2 regions of the Cellulosimicrobium sp. BMG9.23 genome follow, and region 1 is predicted to be linked to the other one. Evidence: riboswitches for the same ligand, from Rfam matches in the RefSeq annotation. Region 1 holds a riboswitch; the other holds the start of a gene.

Region 1 (4,915 bases):
GTACCCGTGCGAGCCACGACCTGTGCTGGGACCCTCGACAGATGGCAGCACCTTCGCTCCGGTTCTTGGTTCCAGCGGCGAACGAGAACCGCTGGTCCGACCTTCTCGCGACGCTCATCGAGACGGATCCCGCCCCGCTGCTCGCGCTCCTCGCTACGGACGGAGAGATCGGGGTTCGACGGGAGGTCAGCGTCGCCGGAGAGGATCGGCGGTCCGATCGACTCGATCTCCTCGTCGCTCGCCCTGAAACGGGAAGTCCCGTCGCCGTCATCGAGGCGAAGGTGCTGTCCGGTCTCGGCAAGGAACAGCTGGAGCGCTATGAGGCCGCGTTCCCCGGAGCCGACCGGTACTGGCTCCTTCACCTGGAGGGATTTCCTTTGTCGCTGCCGCGCGGGTCGCGATGGGAGTCACGCACGTGGGAGGGCCTGCTACGTGCGTACGGCGAGAGCTCGGATCCGTGGGTGAGCACGACGGCGCGCGCGTGGGCCGATCAGATCGCCGCCCTCGTGCCGTCCGTCGGCCCGGACACCGTGTGGAACGACGTCCGGGACGACCCGCCAGGCTTCGAGCTGGACCTGCGCGCTCGCGCGGTCTGGCTGGAGGGGCGGATCGGGCGCTGGTCCGAGCTCGAGCACGACCTCGTGCCATCGACGGCCGGAGGTTCCTGGGTGGCTCGCGTGCGGACACGATCGGCGGTGCCGGGTTACGTCGTCGGCTTCGAAGTCGAGGAGTCCCTGACCGCCCAGGGCTGGCGTCCAGACCCGGCACGGCCGTATCGGGATCGGCTCGAGGGTCCGACCGTGTGGTTGGGACTGTGGCAGGAGGACGTCCGGACGTCGGAGCGTTTCGACTGGTCCCTCCTCGTACGGCTGTTCCGCGCCACCGTCCTCGACGAGCTGGGGCGGCCTGCCGACGGGCGGCCGTGGCGCACGACAGCTCCGGGCCTACCCGATCCGGGCGACAAGGCACGCTGGAAGGCCGAGGTCGTGGAACGAGGCGCGCCGCGGTGGCTCGGGAAAGGGTTCGGCATGCGTCAGGCGGTCAAGCACGGCGAGTGCATGTTCGGCGCCCGGTACCGGCTCCCGCCGACGTCCACGCTGGCAGAGATCGACTCGGACCTGCGCGGGCTCCAGTCGGTCGTGCAGCGGATGTCCACCGTCAGCTGAGTCGCGTCAACCGGGTCAGCCGAGGGCCCACTCGTCCGCCCGCTCGAGCCGCCGACGTACCGCCTCGCCGCCGACGCGCTCGATCCAGGACCGGTCGCCTACGACGACGAGCAACGATCGCGCGCGCGAGAGCCCGGTGTAGAGCATCTCGCGCGCCCTCGACTCGTCCCGCACGCCGTTCACCGCGAGCACGACGACGGGCCGCTCGAGGCCCTTGAACCCAAGGACGTGCCCGTAGAACACCTCGTCCTCGGCGAAGAACGCGTCCCAGTACGCCGCGTGCCCGCCGGCCTGGACCTCGTTCACCTGCTGCGGGTGCCGACGCCCCGTCGCGAGCAGCGCGAGCTGTCCGATTCCCCAGCCCTCGTCGAGCAGGGCCTCCACGGCATCGTCGGCGGCGCCGATCGCGTCGGTCGCGGGCACGTCGACGACCCGGACGGGCGGCCCCTCCATCCCGCGCGGCGTGATGCGTTCGGGAGAGAGCGCGCCGAACACCTGGGCGATCTGCTTCGTCGAGCGCAGGTTCTCGTGCAGCGTCACGGGCACGAGCTCGAGCGGCACGCGACCCTCGCGGGGGAAGACGCGCTGCGCATCGTCCATGAAGACGTGCAACCCGCCGGCGTCCTGGTCGCGCAGGCAGCGCAGCAGCGACGGCCACCACAGGTCGCCGAAGTCCTGCGCCTCGTCGACCACGACCGCGTCGAACAGCTCGCCCGGGCCACGCCCGTCCGCGAGCTCGCCGAGCGCCAGCGGCAGCCGCCGCTCCCAGTAGTCCGGGTCGTCGTCGGCTCCGGGCTCCGCGCCCCACTCGAGCGGCAGGTCGTGGAACAGGCCGACGTAGGCGGGCCGGTCCCGCGCCGGCCACTGCTCCACGATGCGCTCGAAGTACCGCCCGAGCCCGCGCGAGTAGCACAGGAGCGCGACGCGCTCCCCGGCTCGCGCCCGACGCCGCGCCTGCTCGAGGGCGAGCCACGTCTTCCCCGACCCGGCACCGCCCACGACGCGCATGCGCCGCACGCCGGAGAGCGCGTCCAGTGTGCGCGACTGGTCGCGCGTCATCTGCTCGAGCCGCGTCTCGTGCTGCGCCGCGAGCGTGAGGTGCTCCGCCTGGCTGGGGAAGCCCCCGACGAGCGACTCGACGAGGTCCGGGACGTCGTCGGCCGCGAGCGGCGCGTGGCCCAGGCCGTGGCGCTCGATCGCGTGCTTGACGCGCTCCGCCACGCCGTAAGGCCGCTCGAGGTCGCCCCGGTCGACGAGCATGTCGCGTGGCAGGTCGAGCGCGGCCCAGTCGGCCGGCACGTACCGGTGCGGCAGTGCCACGAGGTGCGCCGTGCGCGCCTCCCCCGCCCAGAGACCCCGGCGACGCAGGAGTGCCTGCAGCGCGTGCCGCGCGCCCTGCACCTGCCGCAGTGGCTCGATGCGATGCCGCCGCTCGCCGCTGCCCTGGTACCAGGCGCCGTCGACCCGGTCGACGTACCCGCCCTTCACCTCGATCGCCGCGATCCCGACTCCGGGCCAGACGACGAGCACGTCGATCTCGTACTCGTGCTCGTCCTCCTGGAGGTGCAGCCCGTGGACGACGACCACGTCGTCGGGCAGCTGGTCGACGAGCGCCTCCCACACGGCACGCTCGGCCCCGCCGTCGTCGGGGAACGTCGGGTCGGACGGGTACGCGCGCGGCATGACCCGTTCGTACCGCACGTGGCTGTCGACGTCACGCGCGCCGGGCACGATCGTCGCCGCGGTCATCGGATTTCACCCGCGACCGCCGTCGCGACGGCGCTCGCCGGGTGGACCGCGCGGGCCCACGCGAGGTAGGCCTCGCGGCGGGCGGCGTCGTCGAAGGTGCCGTGCGCGACCCAGTCGTCGTGCCAGGTGAAGACGCGCTCGGGGCGCGAGAACATCGCGTCCTCGATGACGCCGTCCTGCACGGTCCGCTGCCCCCAGTAGGGCGCGTTCGGGTCGAGCCGCAGGACGGGAAGCCCCGAGGCACGGGCAAGGCGCCAACGCTCGGGGAAGACGAGCGTGACGTAGGCGCCCATGCGGGTGTTCCCGGGGTCGTCCTGGTGGCGCGGAGCGAGGGACGGCACCCCCAGCGCCGAGGTGATGCTGCCGTCGACGGCGAGGCACTCGTCGCACACCGAGCGCTGCACCCGGAACGTGCCGCGGAAGTACGAGCGCCCCCGCAGGCAGACGCGGCACAGGGTCAGCCCGCCACGCACGCCGCACTCGCGGGACGGCGTCGGGCGGGGGACGCCGGTGTGGACGGGGCACAGGAGCCGCGCGTCGGCGCTGAGGAGGACGCGGCACGCGTCGTCGGTGCGGACCCAGTGGGTGGTGGTGACGGACATCGGTGAGGCCCTTCGTCCAGGGCCGTCGTCGGGTCGGACGCACGGCGGTGCGACCGAGAGGGACGACGACCTCGCTCTTCCCGCGGCCGGTCGGCCAGGGCCGGTCTTCCTCCTGGGGCACCGTGCGCGAGGGGCGCGGTTGCCGGACCGGCACGCGGAGGGCGTATCGCCGGTCGCTCTGGACCTGGGGAGATGTCTACCGGACGCCACCGACACGCCGCAACTCGGTGCCACCTCTTCCGCCGAGCACGCGATCAGTCACCGCCGATCACGGGGCTACCCACCGAATGTGCCGCAGAACGGTGGCCAAGCCCGTGCTCGGCGGACGGCCCCCGGCCTGGGCGCTGCGGCAGGCACAGCAGCGGGCCGCGCCCCCGAGGGAGCGCGGCCCGCTGTTCCGTGCTGTGTCGCGTCAGCGCCTCAGCGACCGATGTTCGACAGCTCTGCCGCAGCGATGATCAACTGCCGCTCGGCGCCGATGAGCACTCCGGCGTCCACGAGCTCGGCCGTCACCTCGCGCACGTGGCGGACGAACTCGCGGTGCGTCGGGTACTCGCCGTCCTCGGCGATGTGGTCGTTGACGGTGCAGCCCTCGCCGTCGTCGAAGTTGCCGACCGTGCTGTCGTTGCCGTCGATGATGACGGTCGGCCGCACGTCCGAGCCCTGGCAGCGGTCGCGCAGCAGCTGGACGACGGTGAACGTCACCTCGCCCGTCTGCGACGTCTCGCCGGCGCCGTTGACCGCCCGGTAGCGCACGACGTGCTCGCCGTCCGCCGCGACGACGAACGGTGCGGCGTAGCGCTGCCACGTGCCGCCGTCGACCTGGAACTCGGTGCGGTCGACGCCCGACTCCTCGTCGACGGCCGTGAGCGTCACGGTCGCGCGACCGACGAACGCGCCGTCGCGGTTGCGGCTGCCGCCGATGCCCGCGGTGACCTCCGGACCGCCGGGGTCCGGGTCCTCGCCCTCGACGTCGACGACGACGCTCTGCGGTGCCGACACGTTGCCGGCGACGTCCGTCGCGCGGTACGTGATCGTGTGCTCACCCGGGGTGCGCAGCGAGATCTGCTTCGAGTACGGCATCCACTCGCCGCCGTCGACCTGGTACTCGATCGACGCGACGCCGGAGCCGGCGTCGGTCCCGCGCAGTCGGACGAACGCGGGACCGACGTACTCGCCGGCATCGTTCTGCTGGCCGTAGACGCGGTGGTCGACCTCGGGCGCCACCGTGTCGCTCCCGTCGCCCGCCACGACCGCGAAGGTCACGGTGCCGGCCTCGGAGACGTTGCCCGCCTCGTCGGTCGCGCGGTAGGCGAGCGTGTGCTGACCGGGCTCGTCGACGACGACGGCCTCGGTATACGGGGTCCAGCCCGCGCCGTCGAGGTCGTACTCGACGGA
Region 2 (4,915 bases), on a different contig from region 1:
ACGTCGAGGCCCAGCTCCTCCTGCAGCCCGACGACGCGCGCGATCTCCTCGCGCATCGCCGCCGTGTAGTCGGCGTCCGACAGCTCGCCCTTGGTCCACAGCGCGCGGGCGCGGCGGATCTCCGGGGTCTGCGGGAAGGACCCGATGGTCGTCGTCGGCAGGGGCGGCAGGTCGAGGCGCTCCTGCTGCGCGGCCGCACGCTCCGCGTACGGGCCACGGGCGAAGTCCGCATCGGTCAGCGCGGCGGCGCGCTCGCGCACCGCGGGGACGACGACGCCGCTCGCCTCGGCCCGGGACGCGACGGCCGCGCTCGACGCGGCGAGGGCGTCGGCCACCGCCTCGCGGCCCTCGGTGAGGGCACGCGCGAGCGTCGCGACCTCGCCGACCTTCTGGTCCGCGAACGCGAGCCACTCGCGCAGGCGCGGGTCGAGCGTCGTGCCCGACGCCGCGCCCGGTGCCTCCTCCGCCGAGCGGAACACCTCGTCCTCGACGTCGTGCGGCACGTGGAGGAGCGACGTCGACGTCCCGACGGCGAGAGCGCCCGCGCCGAGGTGACCCGCGGCGTCGACCAGGTCCAGCTTCGCCGCGAGGTCTGCCCGCCACACGTTGTGCCCGTCGATCACGCCTGCGACGAGCGTCTTCGTCGAGAGCCCGGGAATCGTCCCGTCCGGTGCGGAGCCCACGGGGACCTCGCCCTTGACGAGATCGATCGCGATCGCGTCGACGTCCGTGCCCGCGAGGAGGGCGAGCCCGTCGCGCACTGCGCCGTGGGACCCCGCCGACGCGGCCTGCAGCCCGCCGAACGGTGCCGCGACGAGGATCGCGGGCCGCACGTCGTTCGCCGAACCCGGGGTTGTGGCGCCCTGAGCGGCCTGATCGCCGTGCAACCCGGGGTTCGGCACCGTGCCGGTCGACGTCACGACCAGCTCCGTCGCCAGCGTGCGGTACGCGGACTCGACGGCCGCGGCGAGCTCGGCGAACGGCACGTCGACGTTGTCCGTGACGAGGACCGGCTCGTCGAGCTGGACCCACGGCGCGCCCGCCGCGGCGAGCGCGCGCAGCAGGCCGGCGTAGGCGGCGACGACGTCGTCCAGGCGGTCGAGCGGCGAGTACCCGTGGGGGGCGTCGTCGGCCGCCTTGGACAGCGCGAGGAACGTGACCGGCCCGACGACGACCGGCCGGGTCACGACCCCGGCCTCCTTGGCCTCGACGAACTCGCGCACCAAGCGGTCGTCGACGAACCGGATCGGGGTGTCCGGGCCGATCTCGGGCACGAGGTAGTGGTAGTTCGTGTCGAACCACTTGGTCATCTCGAGCGGCGCGTCCTCGCCGGCGCCGCGGGCCACGGTGAAGTACCCCGGGAGGTCGAGCCGGCCGTCGGCGTCGGTGAGCCCGGCGAACCGGGACGGCACGGCACCGAGCGTCGCGACGACGTCGAGCACCTGGTCGTAGTAGGAGAACGAGCCGGGGACGGATGCGTCGTCGGCGCCGAGGCCGAGCTCGACGAGCCGGCGGACGGTGGCGAGGCGCAGCTCGCGGGCCGTGGCCTCGAGCTCGTCGGCGCTCGTGCGCCCGGCCCAGAACGCCTCGACGGCCTTCTTGAGCTCACGCCGACGCCCGATGCGGGGATAGCCGAGGACGGTGCCCGCGGGGAACGCGACCGGAAGGTGGGTAGGGGAGGGTACGGAAGTGGCCATGATCGAAACCTCTTGCTGGTCCTGAGGACCGGTCAGACGGGTCCGCCACGTGCGGCGACGCCCGTCGTGGGCAGGGAGGTGCCGGTGACCCACGGCCCGCTGGCCAGGTCCGGGACGTTCGGGTCGACGGCGCCGTTCGAGGTGCTGCCGTCGGTCCCGGACGTGCCGCCGCCGAGGTGAACACCCTCGAGCAGGTCAAGAGCGGCGCGGTACTTGTTGAACGTGTACACGTGCAGGCCCGGCGCACCGGCGTCGAGGACGCGCTGCGCGAGGTCGGACGAGTACGCGGTCCCGTAGGCGTGCTGCGCCTCGGGATCGGGCAGGGCGTCGAGCGCGTCCAGCAGGTGCTGGGGGGCGGGGACACCCGTGAGCTCCTCGACGCGACGGAGCCTGCGTGGCTCCGTCGTGGGCAGCAGCCCGGCGAGGATGGGGATCGTCACGCCGGCCGCGCGGGCCTCCGCGACGAAGTCGGTGTACGACGACGCGTCGTAGAACAGCTGCGTGATCGCGAAGCTCGCGCCTGCCTGCTGCTTCTGCAGGAGGCGCTGCACCTCCTGCGACCGCGTGGTGCCGGCGGCCCGGTTCCCGTCCACGAACGTCGCGACGGCGATCGTCAGCGGTCGGGCCGCGCTGCGGAGCGCGAGCGACGGGTTCGCCGCGCAGCGCGAGGCCTCGACCTCGCGCAGGAGCGCGACGAGCTCGATGCTCGACCCCACGCCGTCGGGCGCGGGACGCCAGTCCGGCTGGTCCGTGGGCGGGTCGCCGCGCAGCGCGAGGAAGCTGCGGACGCCCGCGTCGAGGAAGTCGGTGATGACGTCCTGCACGTGCTCGCGCGACGCACCCACGCACGTGAGGTGCGCGATCGCGTGCACGGGCGTGCCCTGCAGGAGCCGGCCGATGACGTCGAGCGAGGTCTGCCGGTCGTTGCCCGCCGCGCCGTACGTCACGGAGAGGAAGTCCGGCTGCGTCGCGACGAGCCGCCGCGCGGTCTCCCAGAACTTCGGCGCGGCGTCCGGGCGGCGAGGCGGCATGAGCTCGAACGAGACCGTGGGCCTCGCCGTCTCGGCGTGGGCGCGCCGGACGGCGTCCGCGACGCTCACGGCGCGACCTCGCCCGGGTGCTGCGCGCCCGGGTGTGTCGACGTGCGGACGGGAGCGCTCGCCGTCGGGCACGGGCTGCCCGGACGGTGCGCGAAAGATGCCTCGTTGACCATAGTCACTCCATCGACCCTGGCGTTAGCACCTTTGTCCTCGGGAGGCTTCCGTCGGCGGGTTGCTGCGGTGTCGTCGAGCCAGGACTCTCGACCGCTCTGGATGGTTCACCCGATCCTAAGCGGTATCCGCCATGCGGTCGAGTGCGCTCGTCTGATGAGATGCCTCGCGCACGGATGCGCGATGATGCCGCCGTGGACGACGACACCGCCGTGGACGACGACCGGACCCCGACCCTCGACGCGCCACCCGTCCGGCTCCGCGCCTGGCGCCCCGAGGACGCGCACGTCGTGGTCGAGGCGTCGCAGGACCCGCTGATCCCGCTCGTGACCACGGTCCCGCGCACGCCGGACGCCGCGGCCGTGGACGCGTACGTCGCGCGGCAGCGCCGGCGGCTGGCCGAGGGGGTCGGCTACTCGTTCGTCGTCGCGACGGCCGACGACGACCGCGCCGTCGGGCAGCTCTCCGTCCTCCTGCGCGACGCCGACCACGGACGCGTCAGCCTCGGGTACTGGGTGGCGGCGAGCCGTCGACGTCGCGGCTACGCGGGCGCGGCTCTGCGCGCTGCCGCGGACTGGGCGCTGGGACTGCCGGGCATCGAACGCGCGGACCTCTTCGTCGAGCCGTGGAACGAGGGCTCGTGGCGCGCCGCAGAGGGCGCCGGCTTCGTCCGGGAAGGGCTGCTGCGGGGGTGGCAGCGGGTCGGCGGGGAGCGTCGCGACATGTTCGTCTACGGGCGGTTGATCGACTGATCGCGTCTCGGCTCGTCGCCGGGCGGGCGCGCAGGGCGGGGGATAGGTTCGTGCCGTTCCCTGTGACGGAGGTCTCGACCCGTGCACCATCGCTCGTCCCCGGCGGTCCGCGCCGTCCACCCCCTCGCCACGGCCGGTGCCGCGCTCCTCGCGCTCGCCCTCGTCCTGGTGCTCGCGATCCCCGCGGCGCTCACGGCGGCGGCGCAGACCGGCACGGGTACCCTCTCCCTCTTCAAGCGCATCGAGAACCGCGACACGGGCTCGTCCGAAGGCCGGCGCGAGCTGTGGACGATGCACGCGCAGAACGTCGCCACGGGCGAGCTCATCGAGGGCGACGGGCTCAACGGCGTGCAGTCGCTCCAGGTGCCTGCCGGGACCTACCGGATCTGGGAGAGCGGCGGCGTCTCGGGATTCCGGTTCTTCAGCTGGAACTGCGGGGGTGACGACATCCTCGACCCGACCCCCGAGGTCGTCGTCCCCCCGGGTGGCACGCTCACGTGCACGGTCGACAACGAGGCCGTCTCTCCCACGCTGACGCTCGTCAAGGACGTCGTCGGCGGCACGGCCTCGCCCGAGGACTGGACCCTGCGCGCGCAGGGTCCGTCGTCGATCGGCGGGCCGTCCGGCTCCGACGAGGTGACGAACCAGGAGGTCCGGATCGGGCAGTACACGCTGTCCGAGGAGGGCGGACCGGACGGCTACCGCAACGACGGGTGGGCGTGCGAGGGCGCGGAGGTCGACGGGTCGACCGTGACGATCGACCTCGCCGACTCGGTGACGTGCACCGTGACGAACGTCGGTCCGGTGACCCCCACGGTCCCGACGCTGACCCTCGTCAAGGAGGTCGTCGGCGGGCCGGCGACGGCCGCGGACTGGGACCTCACGGCGACGGGTCCGTCGACGCTCACGGGCGCGACGGGCGAGCCGACGGTCACGGCGGTCGAGGTGGAGCCGGGGTCGTACACGCTCACCGAGGACGGGCCCGCAGGGTACGACGGCGCGTGGTCCTGCACCGGCGCGGCGTCGGGTGACGGGTCCGGCGGCGCCGTGACGGTCCAGGACGGCGAGGACGTGGTGTGCACGGCCACGAACACGTGGGTCGGCGCGACGCTCACGCTCACCAAGCTCCTCGAGGGCGAGCTCTTCGCCCAGCCCGAGCACTGGACGCTCACCGCGACCGGGGGTCCCGACCCCGACGATTCGGTGACGGTGAGCGGCCCGTCCGGGTCCGACGCCGTGACGGACGTCTTCGTCC

The links. A riboswitch is a leader RNA that binds a small molecule or an ion and turns the genes downstream of it on or off. The one in region 1 is predicted to bind S-adenosylmethionine.
Region 2: it holds a riboswitch for S-adenosylmethionine, as region 1 does, so the genes downstream of both, AC4H2G_RS05665 (methylenetetrahydrofolate reductase) here and AC4H2G_RS10640 (hypothetical protein) in region 1, are expected to answer to the same signal.

Annotation. Positions count from the first base shown of each region.
Region 1 covers NZ_JBZGBZ010000005.1:414,400-419,314, forward strand. Annotated here, with positions in the region: gene AC4H2G_RS10630 (PDDEXK-like family protein) at 42-1,166, shown strand; gene AC4H2G_RS10635 (nuclease-related domain-containing DEAD/DEAH box helicase) at 1,182-2,915, opposite strand; gene AC4H2G_RS10640 (hypothetical protein) at 2,912-3,517, opposite strand; SAM riboswitch class IV at 3,586-3,702, opposite strand; gene AC4H2G_RS10645 (OmpL47-type beta-barrel domain-containing protein) at 3,938-4,915, opposite strand, start outside.
Region 2 covers NZ_JBZGBZ010000003.1:277,185-282,099, forward strand. Annotated here, with positions in the region: gene metE (5-methyltetrahydropteroyltriglutamate--homocysteine S-methyltransferase) at 1-1,697, opposite strand, end outside; gene AC4H2G_RS05665 (methylenetetrahydrofolate reductase) at 1,730-2,797, opposite strand; SAM riboswitch class I at 2,915-3,017, opposite strand; gene AC4H2G_RS05670 (GNAT family N-acetyltransferase) at 3,103-3,660, shown strand; gene AC4H2G_RS05675 (prealbumin-like fold domain-containing protein) at 3,742-4,915, shown strand, end outside.